Regions from separate parts of the Micromonospora sp. NPDC023888 genome, predicted to be linked through region 1. Evidence: riboswitches for the same ligand, from Rfam matches in the RefSeq annotation. Region 1 holds a riboswitch; the other holds the start of a gene.
What was found. A riboswitch is a leader RNA that binds a small molecule or an ion and turns the genes downstream of it on or off. The one in region 1 is predicted to bind thiamine pyrophosphate.

Region 1 (7,751 bases):
CGCCGCCGATGACGTTCTCGGCGGGCACGAACACGTCGTGGAACCGGGTGAGGCTGTTTTCCAGGCCGCGCAGGCCGATGAACTCGTTGCGTCGCTCGACGGTGATGCCGGCGCTGTCGCCGTCCACCACGAACGCGGTGATCCCGCCCCGCCGCCCCTCGGTGGCCGGCACCCGGGCCATGACCACCAGCAGCGTGGCCACGATGCCGTTGGTGGCCCAGAGCTTCACCCCGTTGAGCCGGTAGCCGGTGCCGTCCTCGGTCGGCTCGGCGACGGTGGCCAGCCGGGCCGGGTCGGAGCCCACGTCCGGTTCGGTGAGCAGGAACGCGGACACCTCTCCGGCGGCGAGCCGGGGCAGGAAGCGCTGCTTCTGCTCGGCGGTGCCGAACATCTTCAGTGGCTGCGGCACCCCGATCGACTGGTGCGCGGACAGCAGCGCGCCGATGGCCGGGCTGACCGAGCCGGCCAGCATCAGCGCCCGGCAGTAGTGCAGGTTGCTCAGCCCGAGCCCGCCGTACTTCCGGTCGATCTTCATGCCGAACGCGCCGAGGTCGGCCAGGCCGTGGAACACCGAGTCCGGAATGGACGCGTCGCGTTCGATGGCCGCGCCGTCCACCTCGGAGGTGAGGAAGGCGCGGAACCGGCCGAGGAACTCCTCGGCGCGGGCCACGTCGTCCGGATCGGACCGGGGCCATGGGTCGATCAGGTCGAGTCGGAAGCGGCCGAGGAACAACTCCTTGCCGAAGCTGGGCCGGTCCCAGGAGGACTCGCGAGCGGCCTCGGCGACCCGCCGGGCCTCCTTTTCCGAGACCTGCCCGGCCTCCGTCGGCAGCGGCGCGGCGGCCCCGGCGGTCTGCGGGGTGGTTTCGGAATCCGGGCCGTCCGGTGCCTGTCGGCCGTCCTGTGTCGTGGTCACGGCTGCCCCCTCGAACCTCGGTGCGGCTGCTCGACGTGTGCGACTACCGTCACGTTACCCCCGGGTGTTACCCAGGGGTAGCGCTCGGTGGAGAACCGCTCGATCAGCGGCCGGCGATCTCGTCCGGGTCGTCGTCCTCGTCGTCGATGTCGTCCTCACCCCAGTTACGGCGGGCGAACGGCAGGGCAGCCCAGAACGTGACGAACCACAGCCCGGTCAGCGTGCTGAGCACGAAGGCGATCGGCCGGTCCAGCACGAAGTCGGTGATCAGCAGCACCGCGCTGACCATCGAGATCAGCATGAAGGCGAGACCACCGGAGGCCATCCGGTGCGCGAAGCGCACCAGCTCCGGCTTGCGCCCCTGCCGGAACAACGCCCGGTGGAACGCCACCGGTGAAATGATCATCGCGGTGGCGGCGGCCGCCGCGAGCAGCGCGACGATGTAGACGTCCCGCTGGAACTCGGTGGTCCGGGTGAACCCGTTGCTGAACGGCAGGGTGAGCAGGAAGGCGAAGAGGATCTGCACGCCCGTCTGGGCGACCCGCAACTCCTGCAACAGGTCGGCGAAATTACGCTGCCAACGCTGCTTCTCGGTCTCCTTGGACACGCGCTACCTCCGGTGCGACGCTACTGCCGGCGGTCCCGGCCGCCGGCAGCAACGCCAATGCCCCACCCGGCTGAGCGCGAAACTGGTTCACGACATCTGGCGTTCATCTTCGAGACGCAAGCCGGCCACCGCAGCGTCCGGGTCGCAAGCCCGCCCCCGGGAGCGTCTCGGCGTCAGGAGCCGCGTCGGATCCGACCGGCGTACCGGGCCTCCAACTCGGTGTTGTGCGCGTCGCCGTCGGGGATGTTCGCCGACAGGTAGACCGGCGGCCGCTCCCCCGCCGCCAGCAGCCGGGCCACCACCTCCACCGTCACCTGCTGGGCCAGCAACGCCGCGGTGATCGAGGAGACCGCGCCGACCGCGCCGCCACCGGGCAGCGGCAGCGTCGCGTCACCGTACGGGGCGCCGTTGTCGAGCACGACGTCGGCGAGGTCGGCGAGCTTGCGCCCGGACGGGTGGCGGGAGGTCATCCGGCCCGAGTGCTGCGCGGAGGTGATCGCCACCAGGGAGTGGCCGCGTGCCTTGACAAGCGTGGCGAACTCCACCATCGCGCCGTTGACCCCGGAGTTCGAGGCCAGCACGAAGACGTCGGTGGGCCGCACCGGCGCCAACTCGTAGAGCCGGTGCGCGACCGCCGGGTCCCGCTCCAGCAGCGGGCCGAGCCGCTCGGCCGGGTCCCCGCCGAGCAGCACCAGGTCCCGCAGCGCGATCCGGTTGGTCGGCACCAGACCCCCCGCCCGGCCGGCGATCTCCATGGCGAGAGCCTCGGAGTGCCCGGTGCCGAACGCGTGCACCACCCCGTCGGCGCGGACCGCGTCGGCGATCAGGTCGGCGGCCCGCCCGACCGCCTCCCGCTGGCTGGCGGCCACCCGGCCGATCGTCTCGGTCACCACGGCCAGGTAGGCCTCGGCACTCACCGTCATGCGTCCTCCGTCGTCCGGTTCCGATCCAGCCAGCGCACCGCGAAGTCGACAGCTTCCCGCTGGCCCATCAACCTGCCGGTCCCGGTGCCGACCGGTCCGGTGCGAACCGCCCCGGTCGCCTCCAGGTCCGCGCCGAGCGCGGCGAAGTCGTCGGCGTCGAGCCGTACGTCCTCCCACCACACCCACTCCCGACCACCGTCGCCGGTGCGCACCGCGGCGCCGACCCGCTCGCGGGGCGAACCCGGGCGGCGGTACTCGGCCAGGTGCAGCGAGGTGCTCGCGGAGTGGTCCACGCCGAGCAGCAGGACATCGGCGTCCAGGTCGTAGAGCCGGGCCAGCGGGGAGCCCTCACCGAGCATGTCGGCCAGGGCGTGCCCGGCCACCACCTGCTCGGCGGCCGGGCCGAGCGCGGCGAACGACACGTGCGGGTGCGAGCTGCGCAGGGCGCCGGGCCAGCCGCGGACCGTCTCGGCGACCGCGCCCATGTGCCGGCTCGGGGTCACCGCCGGGTCGAAGCCCGGCATCTCGGCGCGGATCAGCGGCCACCAGTCCGCCGGCACCGGCGGTCTGCGCCACTGCGCGGGATCGCTGTTGTCGGGCGTGTGGGTGGGCACCACGATGGTGCCGTCCGGACCGAGCGCGTCGCGCAGCGCGAGCACCACCGCGTGCGAGCCGCCGCAGACGAATCCCAGGGAACGCAGCGCGGCGTGCACCAGCAGCGTCGCGCCGGGGCGTACGCCCAGCAGGCGCAGTTGCGCGGCGATCGAGCGTCGGGTGCCCGGCCCGCTGGTGTTCGTCGTCACGGTGCCCCTCCCTGACCGACCCGCACGGGTCAGGCCGTTCCGCCGGCCCGGGTCAGGATCGCCTCGGCGAGCGGGCCCGGTGCCGTGTCCGGAATCCAGTGACTCACACCGGTCAACTGCACGAAGCGGTACGCCCCGGTGACGTTCGCCGCGCACGCCTCGGCGGCGGTCCGGCCGATGGCGACGTCCCGGTCACTCCACACGTAGGTGGTGGGCGCCGCGACCGGGCCGACTCCGGCCAGGTCGGCGCGGGACATCGCCCGGTACCAGTTCAGCGCGGCGGTGAGCGCCTCCGGCTCGCGCATCGGGGCCGCGTAGCGGTCCACCCGGGCAGCGTCGCCCACTGCGCCGAGCATCTTGCGCAGCGCTGTCGCGTGCCACGCCAGCAGCACCTTCTCCGCCGTGCCCGGCTTACGGAACAGGGAGATGTACGACGAGCGGGCCTTCTGCTGGCCGTCGTTGGCGAGGGCGTACGCCATGGCTGCCGGATGTGGCACGGACACCGCGGTCAGCGTGCGGACCCGGTCGGGGTGCCCGGCGGCGACCGCCCAGGCCACGATCGCGCCCCAGTCGTGGCCGACCAGGTGGACGGCGTCCAGCCCCAGGGCGTCGAGCACCGCCACCACGTCGGCGACGAGTTCGGGGATCCGGTAGTCGGCCACCGCCGTCGGCCGCGCGCCCGGCGAGTAGCCGCGCTGGTCCAGCGCGTACGTGCGCAGCCCGGCCGCGTGCAGGGCGGGCACCACGTCGTCCCATTCGCCGCTGTGCTGTGGGAAGCCGTGCAGCAGCAGGACCGGTACGCCGTCCGACGGACCGCCGGCGGTTACCTCGAACGTGAGACCTCGCGCGTCGACCCGCATGATCGTCAGCCTACCCAGCCGGCGTGCGCCCGGGTGAACGCCGAGATGGGCAGACGCCCTGCTGGGCCGGCACCCCTGGTCGGTGTTAGCGTCGACGAGACAACTTCACATCCGACAGGGGAGCGCACAGCGCTGAGAGTGCGGGCATGCCCGCAGACCCTCGAACCTGATCTGGGTAATGCCAGCGCAGGGAGTTCGGTCGACCTCCAGCCGCGCCGCCGTCCGGTGCCACCGGACGCGCGGCGTGCGTCTTCTCCTGGTTCGCACGCAGAACTGGGAGTAACACATGAAATCCACCACCGACACCAACCGTTGGCGGACCGTCGACATCGTGGTCGCCTCGGTGATCGCTGTCGCCTTCGGCGTCATCTTCTGGGCCTGGGGCCTGGTCTGGAGCGCCACCGAGGGTGCGTTCGCGTTCTTCCCACCGGCGCAGACGCTGCTCTACGGCGTGTGGCTGATGCCGGCCGTGATCGGCGGTCTGGTCATCCGCAAGCCCGGCGCCGCGCTCTACTGCGAGACGGTGGCCGCGGTCCTGTCCGCGCTGCTGGGCAGCCAGTGGGCCGGCACGGTGATCCCGCAGGGCATCGTGCAGGGCATCGGCGCCGAGCTGGCGTTCGCCGCCTTCCGGTACCGGTCGTACCGGCTGCCGACCGCGATGCTGGCCGGCGCGCTCACCGGTCTCAGCGCCGCGCTCTTCGACTTCTTCGTCTGGAACGTCGACTACGAGCTTGGCGACTACCGCATCCCGTACGCGCTGATCACCATCGTCAGCGCCACGGTGATCGCCGGCGTCGGCGGCTGGCTGCTGACGAAGGCCCTGGCCAACACCGGCGTCCTGGACCGCTTCCCGGTGGCCCAGGACCGAGCCCTGATCTGACCCCTGGTCGACCGCGGTGATCATGAGGTTGACGGGCGGATGGATCTTCAATACCACCGTCAACCTCATGATCGACCGTGCAGGGTGGAGCCGGGGCGTGGGAGGGGGTGGGTTGGTGGGCGGGGTTTTGTTGCGGGGGTTCGGGTGGCGGCACGCTGGGCGGCGCGCCTGGGCGGTGCGCGGGGTCGACCTGCGGGTTGAGGCCGGCGAGCGGATCTTGCTTCTTGGGCCCTCCGGTGCTGGTAAGAGCACCCTGCTCAGCGCGCTGGCGGGGCTGCTTCCTGAGGACTCCGGCGAGCAGGAGGGCACCGTCGAGATCGACGGGCTCGACCCACGCAAGGGGCGGGAACGGGTCGGCATCGTCTTCCAGGACCCGGAGACCCAACTGGTGATGGCGCGCTGCGGCGACGACGTCGCGTTCGGGCTGGAGAACCGCGGGGTACCGACCGACGAGATCTGGCCCCGGGTGGACGAGGCGCTGCACCGCGTCGGCTTCCCGTACCCCCGGGACCGCCCCACCGCCGCGCTCTCCGGCGGCGAGCAGCAACGCCTCGCCCTGGCCGGCGCGCTGGCGTTGCGTCCCGAGCTGCTGCTGCTCGACGAGCCGACCGCCAACCTCGATCCGGCCGGAGCCGACCTGGTCCGCCAGGCGGTGGCCGGCGCGCTGCACGCCGACACCACGCTGATCCTGGTCGAGCACCGGGTCGCCGAGGCGCTGCCGCTCGTCGACCGGGTGGTCGTCCTGGAACCCGGCGGCGGGGTCCGCGCGGACGGCACCCCCGAGGCGGTCTTCGCCGCCCACGGTGCCGCGCTGGCCGCCGAGGGGGTCTGGGTGCCCGGTCACCCCATCACGCCCCGGCCGGCCACCGCCGAGCCGGGGGAGCTGCTGCTCACCGCCGACCGGCTCGGCCTGCCGCCCCGGCTGGGCCGCACCGACCTGGCGGTACGCGCCGGCGAGGCACTCGCCGTACGCGGACCCAACGGCGCCGGCAAGTCCACCCTGGCGTTGCTGCTCGGCGGGTTGCTGCGGCCGGGGGTCGGGCGGGTGACCGCGTCCGTCGAGCTGGCCGGCGCCGACCACCGCACTCCCCCGCACCGCTGGCGGGCGCCCGCACTGGCCCGGCGGATCGGGTCGGTGTTCCAGGATCCGGAGCACCAGTTCGTCACCAGCACCGTCTTCGACGAGTTGGCGCTCGGCCCACGCCGGACCGGTCAGCCCGAGGCGGCCGTCAAGCAGACAGTGACCGGGCTGCTGGAACGGCTGCGACTGGTCCGCCTCGCCGCCGCCAACCCGTACACCCTCTCCGGTGGTGAGGCCCGGCGGCTGAGTGTGGCGACCGCCCTGGCCACCGCGCCCCGCCTGCTGATCTGCGACGAACCCACCTTCGGTCAGGACCGGCGGACCTGGCGGGAGCTTGTCGATCTCTTCGCCGACCTGCGCGACGCCGGGCACGGCGTGGTCGCGGTCACCCACGACGCGGACTTCGTGGCCGCGCTCGCCGACCGAACCGTCACCCTGCGACGCGCCTCGGACGACGCCCGATGATCACCATCGAGCCGGTGGCCGCGCCCGGTGCGCCGTTGGCCCGCCGCAACCCGGTGGCGAAGCTCGCCGCCGCGCTTGTCTTCTCGTTCACCCTGCTCGCCACCCTGGACCCGCTGGCCCCGGCGATCGCCATCGCGCTCGAACTCGCCGTGCTGCCGCTGTTCGGCATCGGCTACCGGGCGTTGGCCCGGCGGGCCTGGCCGCTGCTCCTCAGTGCCGCCGGCATCCTGGTCACCCTTGTGCTCTTCGCCGCCGACCGGTCCGGCCGGGTCCTGCTGGACGCGGGACCGGTCCTGGTGAGCACCGGCGTGCTGCTCACCGCGCTCGGGCTGGTGCTGCGCGTCTTCGCGGTGGCCCTGCCCGGTGTGATCGTCTTCGCGACCACCGACCCCACCGACCTGGCCGACGCGTTGATCCAGAACGCGAGGGCGCCGGCCCGCTTCGCCATCGGGGCGCTGGCCGCGTTTCGCCTGGTGCCGCTGCTCGGTCAGGAGTGGCAGATGATCAGCATGGCCCGACGCGCGCGCGGCGTCGACGCGGGACGCAACCCGGTGGCGAAGCTTCGGCTGTTCGCCTCCACCGCGTTCGCGCTGCTGGTCGGGGCGATCCGCCGGGGCACCCGTTTGGCCGTCGCGATGGACGCCCGGGGCTTCGACGCCGGCACGCCCCGCACCGTGGCCCGCCACCAACGCTTCACCCGCGCCGACGCGCTCCTCATCGCCGGGGCCGCCGTGCTGGCCGGCGCCGCCCTCACGACAAGCATCGTGGTGGGCACCTTCCGCCCTCTGATCGGCTGAGCCCGCCCCCGGCCGCGCGACCGCAGCCCGCAGCCCGCGGTGCGCAGCCCGCAGCCCGTGGCCCGCGTCCAAGATCCGCACAACATCAGGGATGTAGGGGCCTCGTTCACGAAGGAGGCCCCTACATCGCTGATGTTGCTGTCACCCCCGGCGCCCAGCGACGGCGGACGGGGACGGATCGGTCAGCTTCGGCGGAAGGCGTAGCGGCGGGTCTGGCCGGCCTGTTGGCCGCGGCCGCCACCCGAGCGGTTGCCGCCACCCTGCGGCGGACCGGCCGTCGGCGCCGCCGGTCGCCCGGCCGCCTTCGGCAGATCCCCCACCGCCGGCGCGTCGACCGCCGCTGGCACGTCGACCGGCAGCACCAACGCGTCCGAGACAGCCGCCGCCGGCAACGCCGGCTCGACCAGCACCCCCGGCAA
Region 2 (7,751 bases), on a different contig from region 1:
CGGGGATCGTCCCGTCGTGCCAGCCGGCGTCGTTCGCCGGAGCGAACGTCGCCGTGGTCACCGGCGCGGTGGCGTCGATCTTGACCGAGACGGTCTTCGTCTCCTCCACGTTGCCGGCCTTGTCGGTCGAGCGGAACCGCAGCTCGTGCTCGCCGTCGCCGCTCACCGCCACCGGAGCGGTGTACGCCGTCCAGGTGGTGGCCCCGTCGAGCTGGTACTCCGTACCGGCGAGCCCGCTACCGCCGGCCTCGTCGGCACCGGTGAGCGTCACCGTCACCGGCCCGGTGTACCACCCGTCGGTCGGGGTGCCGGAAACCGCAGCCGTGGTGACCGGCGCGGTCTCGTCGGCCACCTCCGTGCTGAGCCGGAAGTAGTCGAACGAGGCGGTCTTCGACGCCGTCTGGTTGGCGCCGAGGGTGAACAGACCGACCTTCGGGGTGGCCCCGACCGCGCTGTTGGTCAGTGCCTCCAACGCGGTCCAGGTCGTCCCGTCGGCCGAGTACGACGCCGTGAAGGTGTCGCCCGTGCGGGCCAGCCGCAGGTGCCACACGGCCGAGGTGAGGCTTGTCGCCTCCGGTTGCGGGTTCTGGACGACGCCGCCGATCTCGCTGCGGAACTCGATCCGCCGCGTCACCGTCTGGCCGGCCTGGTTGTCCGCGATGAAGTCGAACTTCAGGTAGTTGTCGTCGTCCGCCTGCACGAGCAGACCGGCCTGCTGGTACTGCTCGTTCAGCAGGCTGCCGTCGACCTTCGTCTCCAGGGTCCAGTCGCCGGACGGCGCGGTCTGGAGGATGAAGTTCTTCGGCCCGGTGTTGTCGGTGCCGTAGATGTCACCGTTGGGTACGTCGATCCGCAACGCGCCACCGGTCACCCGGTAACCGGCCGGGTCCTCCCGCGTGATGGCGTCCCACCGGCACTTGTCAAGCGTGTCGCCGGTGAACTCGTCCGACGGGTCGACCGGGCCGGCCGGGGCGTCCGGCGTGACCTGGAACGAGTCGAACGCGGCGTCGACAACCGGCGCCTCGGTGCCTCCGTTGAGGGCGAAGACCCCGATCCGCGGGTTGGTGATGCCGGCGAGCGCTGCCGAACGGCCGACCGGGGTGAAGGTCTGCCCGTCGCCAGAGGCGGCGGCGGTCAGGTTCGTCCCGTCGCTGGTGATCCGCAGGTACACGGTGTCACCCGCCGGTGCGGCGGCGCTGTCGGCAGCGTCGTTGCGCGGCGTGGCAGCCGTCTCCCGGATGAACTCCACCCGCCGGCTGCCGTTGTACAGCAGGTCCAGCTTGGCGTAGTTGTCGTCGTCGCCGTACACCAGCAGGCCAGCCTGCTGGTAGTTGGCAGTCACCGGCAGGGTGACCTTGGTGGTCATCTCCCAGGCGCCGGTCGGAGCCGCCTGGAGCACCAGGTTGGTGGCGTCGTTGCGAGCCCCGTAGAGGTCACCCACCCCGGTGGGCAGCCGCAGCGCGCCGCCACTCTGCGAGTAGAGCTGGTTCTCCCGGATCACGCTTGTCCAACGGGCCTTGTCGAGACTGTTGCCGTTGAAGTCGTCCGAACGCGCCCCGAAGCAGGACGTGTCCGGAGCGTCGGCCCGCACCGGCACCGTGGCGTACGCCTTGGCGCCCTTGCTGTCGGTCACCGTGAGGGTGGCCGTGAAGGTGCCCGGGTTGGTGTAGGTGTGGCTGGCGTCCAGGGTGGTCGCCGTGCCGCCGTCACCGAAGTCCCAGGCGTACGTCAGCGGGGTGTCGCCCTCGGCGTCGGTGGCCGTGCCGTCGAAGGCGACGGTTACCGGCGCGGTGCCGGTGGCCGGGGTGGCCGTGGCGCTGACGACCGGCGGCGCGTTCTCGGTGACACCGCGGCCGACGAAGTCCATCCAGTTGACGTTGAACAGCGAACCCGTTCCGCCGTTCGGGTCGCGGGCCACGAAGAACAGCGAACCGCTCGCGGCACCGGTGACCGGCGCGCTCACGTCCGTGTACGTCTGCCAGGCCCCGGTCGACGGCACGACGGCCGTGGCGACCACCGGTCCGTCAACAGCACCCGCGTGGACCTCGATCCGACCGCCAGCGGCGGCCGAGGCGGCCCGGAACCGGATCTCGGTGATGTTCGTCAGGTTCGCCGGAGCGACCGACCACCAGTCACCGTCCTCGATGAACGCGATGCTCTGGCCGCCACCTGCGGTGTCGGCCCCGGCCTCCCGCTGCACGCCGGCGTCGCCGCCGCCGGTGCTCACCGGAGTACGGCCGGTGGCGGTGAAGAACTCGGCCTGCTTCTGCTTGGGCTGGAGAACCTCGATCTGCCGACCGGTGAGCGCACCGGCGCCGCCGGCACCACCCTTGTCGGTGTAGGTGGCCTCGAAGACCGCGAACACGTTCGCCTCGGCGCCGTGCCCGGAGGCGAGCGACGTCTGGACGGTGCCGGTGCAGCCGGTGTGCTGCTCCAGCGGGTGGGCGTGCTCGTCGTGACCGAGCAGCACCTGGAGGTTCACCTTGGCACAGTCGATCTGCCCGTCCTCCGGGTCGGTCACCTTGATCGTGTACTTGACCTGGTCACCCCAGTTGAAGAAGCCACCGTCCGGCGGGAACTCGATGGTCACCGTCGGTGCGGTGTTGCCCACGGTGACCGGCACGTTGGCCACCGCGGTACGGCCCTTCGGGTTGGTCACGGTGAGCTGGGCGGTGTAGTTGCCCGCCGTCGCGTAGGTGTGCGTCGGGTTCGCCTCGGTGGAGGTCTGCCCGTCGCCGAAGGCCCAGGCGTAGGTGAGCGCGCCACCGTCCGGGTCCCGGGAGCCGGCGCTGGAGAAGGTGACTGTCAACGGCGCCGGACCCGAGGTGGGGTTGGCGGACGCCGCCGCGATGGGCGCGCGGTCACCGGCGGTGTAGTCGATCCGGTAGATGCCGGAGTTGTCGTTGTTGCCGCCGAAGCCGCTGCCCCACTCGATCAGGTACAACGCGCCGTCCGGGCCGAACTCGAAGTCCATCGGCCGGATCATGCTCATCCCGGTGAGCAACTGGTTGATGTCCACAAGCGACTTGCCGTCGGCGGTCACCTGCATCGTGTACATCTTGTTCTGGTTCCACTCGCCGAGCAGCGCCTTGCCGTCGTAGTACGCCGGCCACTTGCGGGTGGAGTTGAGGTTGGCGTCGTACCGGTAGACCGGGCCGCCCATCGGCGCGCCGCCGCCACCGATCTCCGGGTACCGCGCGTCACCGGCGTAGCCGTAGTCGACGGTGGCCGGGACGACCGGCGGGAGGTTGGTCAGGCCGGTGTTGTTCGGCGAGTTGTTCACCGGCGCGGCGCAGTCGAACTTCGGACCGCTCGGGCCGGACGGGAACGTGTAGTCGTTGTAGGCCTCGTTCGTTCCCGTGCAGTACGGCCAGCCGTAGTTGCCGGGGGTCACGATGTTCCACTCGACCAGGCCACGGGGACCCCGGTCCGGGTTGTTCGCGTTGGCGTCCGGTCCGTAGTCACCGACGTACAGCGTGTTGGTCTTCGGGTCGGTGCCGATCCGGAACGGGTTGCGGAAGCCCATCGCGTAGATCTCGGGACGGGTCTTCTCGGTGCCCGGCGCGAAGAGGTTGCCGCTCGGAACGGTGTACGTCCCGTCGTCCTCCGGGTGGATCCGGAGCACCTTGCCGCGCAGGTCGTTGGTGTTCGCCGAGGTGCGCTGCGAATCGTAGTCCTGGCGACCCGGCCGCTCGTCGAGCGGCGAGTACGAGTTCGACTCGAACGGGTTGGTGTTGTCACCGGTGGCCAGGTAGAGGTTGCCGGCGCTGTCGAAGGTCATGCTGCCGCCGGCGTGGCAGCAGGTGTTGCGCTGCGTGTCGACCCGCAGGATCTGCTTCTCGCTGGCCAGGTCGATGGTGTCGCCGCTGACCGTGAACCTTGACAGCAGGTTGCGGGTGACGTTGTCGTTCGGGGCGTAGTAGAGATACACCCACTTGTTGGTGGCGAAGTCCGGGTCGAGCCGGATGCCGATCAGACCGTCCTCGTTGCCGGTGAAGACGTCCAGGTCGACGGCGGTGACCGTGCTGCCGGTGTCCGGCTTCACGATCTGCACCCGGCCGTCGCGCTCGATGTAGAAGACCCGCCCGTCGGGGGCGATGTCCAGCTCCATCGGGTTGCTGGTGTTGCTGTCCAGCGTGACCTTCTCGAAGTTCGAGGTCTTCGTGGCACCGCAGTCGGCGTCCGCGACACCGGCCGCGGTCCGGATGCCGCCGAGCAGGTGGGACAGGAACTCGGGCTCGGCGTACGACTCCCGGGTGTGCCCGCCACCGGTGTACCAGGAGCGACCGCCGTCGAAGTCCTGACACCAGGAGGTCGGGTGGTCGGCACCCATCGCGCCCGCGCCCGGGGTGTAGCTCTTCTCGTCCAGGCTGGCCAGCACGTGCACGTCCGGCCGGGGGTTGGTCTGGAAGTTGTACCACTCGTCGAACCGGGACCAGCGGTCCGGCAGTTCGGCCGTGGACGGGTGGGCGTGGTCCTCCACCTTGACGGTGGCCTGCTGGTTCTGCGGGTGGTTGGCGAAGTACGCGCCGACCAGGTCGCCGTACCAGGCCCAGCTGTACTCGGTGTCGGACGCGGCGTGGATGCCGACGTAACCGCCGCCGGCCTTCACGTAGCGCTCGAACGCCGCCTGCTGCTCGGCGTTGAGGACGTCACCTGTGGTGGAGAGCCAGATCACGGCCTTGTACTTCGCCAGGTTGGCGTCGCTGAATGCGGCGCCGTCCTCGGAAGCGTCCACCGTGAATCCGTTGGTGGCACCGAGTTGTTGGATGGCGGCGATGCCGGTGGGGATGGAGTCGTGCCGGAAGCCGGCGGTCTTGGAGAAGACCAGGACCGAGAAGGGATCGTCGGCTGCCTTTCGGGGCGCCTTCGGCGCCACCTGGGTGACCGGGGTCCCGGCCGCGGCGTCCTTCGGCGGGACCTGTGCGGCGGCCGGCGCGGCTTGCGCGGGCGTGCCGAACAGGGTCGTCGAGGCGAGGGCCAGGGAGATGAGGGTTGCGGTGATGGGTAAGCGGGCACGACGAGAACGGGACACGCCGCCTCCTGTGTCGTAGTGACAGAGCTCGCGGGAGTCGGCTCGCCGAAGGCCGTCCCTGATGGAGCCGGTGGTGACGCCGTGCCAGGGTGCCCCCACCGACATTTTGTCGAATCGCTGAACAAATTAATTCGGCTGGTTCAATGTCCGGCAAGATGCCGGCGGGTAACGGTTCTGCAACGGCAGGCGACATTCCGAACAGGACCGCATGAACCGCCCCACAGATCTAGCTCGATTCGGTGCGTTCCGGCCCGCCGGCCGCCGCCGAACCTCGCCTTGGCAGACCGGCGGATCTGTCGTACGGTGACACGCAAGTAACCCACGGGAGCCCGGTGTACCGGGCTGAGAGGGGGGCTGACAGCCCCCGACCGTCGAACCTGATCCGGGTAATGCCGGCGCAGGGAGGAGCGTTGCCGTGCCGTCCCTGGGGCGACTGCATCTGATCACCGACACCCGACCCGGTCGGGACCCGCTCAGCGTGGTCCGGGCCGCCCTCGCGGTGGCCCGCGCCGACCTCGTGGTGCAGGTCCGGGTCGAGGACTCCGCCACCGACCGGGAGGCGTACGACCTGGCCCGGCGGGTGCTGGCGCTCTGCGTGTCGTACGACGCGACCTGCCTGGTCAACGACCGGCTGCACGTGGCGCTGGCGGTGGGCGCGGCCGGCGGCCACATCGGAGCGGACGACCTGCCGGTCGCCGCCGCCCGTCGGGTGCTCGGCCCCACAGGTGTGCTGGGCGCCACCGCCCGCGCGCCGGGAACAGCGACCGAGGCCGTCGCGGCGGGCGCCGACTACCTGGGCGTCGGCCCCTGCCACCCCACCAGCACCAAGCCCGGCCTGCCGGACCCGATCGGGCCGGCCGGGGTCCGCGCTGTCGCCGACGCCGTCGACGTGCCGGTCATCGCGATCGGTGGCGTGACCGCCGACCGGGTGCCGGAGCTGCGGGCCGCCGGGGCGTACGGGGTGGCGGTCGTCGGTGCGGTCTCCGCTGCCGCCGACCCGGCGCGGGCGACCGCCGAGCTGATCGAGGCCCTGACGTGCTGACCGGCCGGTCCCCGTCAGCGCGATCGAGCGACCGGGCCCGGCCGGACGTCGCGGTGGTGGGGGCGGGGCCAATCGGGCTGGCGATCGCCTGGCGCTGCGCCGCCCGAGGGCTGCGGGTGGTGGTGCACGATCCGGCACCCGGCTCGGGGGCGTCGGCGGTGGCCGCCGGCATGCTCGCGCCGGTCGCCGAGGCGTACTTCGGTGAGCGGAAACTGACCGAGCTGTTGCTGGCGTCCGCCGCCCGCTGGCCGGCGTTCGCCGCCGAGCTGGCCGACGCCACGGGCGTCGACATCGGCCACCGGACCGACGGCACCCTGCTTGTCGGGTTGACCGGCGACGACCTGGCCGAGGCGCGCCGGCTCTGGGCGTACCAGCAGGGGTTGGGCCTGCCGGTGACCCCACTGCGCCCCAGCGAGCTGCGCGACCGCGAGCCGGCGCTCGCCCCGAGGGTGCGCGGCGGCGCGCTCGCGCCCACCGACCACCAGGTCGACCCCCGACTGCTGGTGCCGGCGCTGCGCACGGCCGCGCAGCGGGCCGGCGCGGTGCTGGTGCCGCAGGCGGTCACGCAACTGTCCGACGTGGATGCGCAGGTGACGGTGGTCGCCGCCGGCTGCGGGGCGGCCACACTCACCGGCCTGCCCGTGCGGCCGGTGAAGGGCCAGATCCTCCGACTCCGCGCGCCCGACGGCGTCGCGCCGGGCTTCCGGCACGTGATCCGGGGGTACGCCGACGGCGAGCCCGTCTATCTGGTGCCCCGAGCCGACGGCGAGGTGGTGCTCGGCGCGACGGTCGAGGAACGGTTGGACACCACTGTCACCGCCGGTGCCGTGCAGCGCCTGCTGCGCGCCGGGGTGGACCTGCTGCCCGAGCTGGCCGAGTACGACCTGGTCGAGGCGGTCGCCGGACTGCGCCCAGGAACCCCGGACAACGCGCCGATCCTCGGACCGCTGCCCGGCCGGCCGGACGTGCTGGCCGCCACCGGTCACCACCGGCACGGCATCGTGCTCACCCCGATCACCGCCGACCTGATCGCCGACCTGGTGTGCACGGGCGTACCCGATCCGCTGCTCGCGCCCTTCCGGCCGGACCGGTTCGTCGGCCCGGCGACCGGGGGCGATCAGGAACCGGCGGTCCGGCCGGACCGGTTCGCCGGCCCGGCGGCCGGGGGCGATCCCGAACCGACGACGAAGGGGGACCTGTGGAGTTGACGGTGAACGGGGCTGGACGAAGCGTCCCGGATGAGGTGTCGGTGGCCGACCTGGTCCGTGCCGTCGCGCCGCAACCGCGTGGGGTGGCCGTCGCGGTCAACGGCGAGGTGGTGCCCCGGGCGGGCTGGGCGACCACGGCACTACGCGACGGTGACCGCGTCGAGGTGCTCACCGCGGCGCAGGGCGGGTGAGCGGCGTGCCGTTCGAGCTGGGTGGACAGACGTTCACCTCGCGGCTGATCCTCGGCACCGGTGGGGCCGCCAACCTGCACGTGCTGGAGCAGGCGATCCGGGCGTCCGGCACCGAGCTGGTGACCCTGGCCCTGCGCCGGGTGGACACCGCCCCGGGTACGGCCGGCGGGCTGCTTGACCTGCTGGACCGCTGCGGGGTACGGCTGCTGCCCAACACCGCCGGCTGCCACACCGCGACCGAAGCGGTCAAGGTGGCCCGGCTGGCCCGGGACGCG

Region 2: linked by a shared signal. The riboswitch ahead of thiE (thiamine phosphate synthase) and the one ahead of AB0F61_RS06995 (ECF transporter S component) in region 1 are both predicted to bind thiamine pyrophosphate.

The regions. Positions count from the first base shown of each region.
Region 1 covers NZ_JBEZZW010000006.1:22,774-30,524, forward strand. The annotation lists gene AB0F61_RS06970 (acyl-CoA dehydrogenase family protein) at 1-916, opposite strand, end outside; gene AB0F61_RS06975 (DUF6328 family protein) at 1,020-1,523, opposite strand; gene AB0F61_RS06980 (SIS domain-containing protein) at 1,697-2,446, opposite strand; gene AB0F61_RS06985 (AAC(3) family N-acetyltransferase) at 2,443-3,249, opposite strand; gene AB0F61_RS06990 (alpha/beta fold hydrolase) at 3,279-4,109, opposite strand; TPP riboswitch at 4,216-4,320, shown strand; gene AB0F61_RS06995 (ECF transporter S component) at 4,396-4,989, shown strand; gene AB0F61_RS07000 (ABC transporter ATP-binding protein) at 5,105-6,535, shown strand; gene AB0F61_RS07005 (energy-coupling factor transporter transmembrane component T) at 6,532-7,332, shown strand; gene AB0F61_RS07010 (hypothetical protein) at 7,515-7,751, opposite strand, start outside.
Region 2 covers NZ_JBEZZW010000050.1:1,249-8,999, reverse strand. The annotation lists gene AB0F61_RS30535 (ThuA domain-containing protein) at 1-5,035, opposite strand, end outside; TPP riboswitch at 5,347-5,456, shown strand; gene thiE (thiamine phosphate synthase) at 5,451-6,077, shown strand; gene thiO (glycine oxidase ThiO) at 6,071-7,285, shown strand; gene thiS (sulfur carrier protein ThiS) at 7,276-7,476, shown strand; gene AB0F61_RS30515 (thiazole synthase) at 7,473-7,751, shown strand, end outside.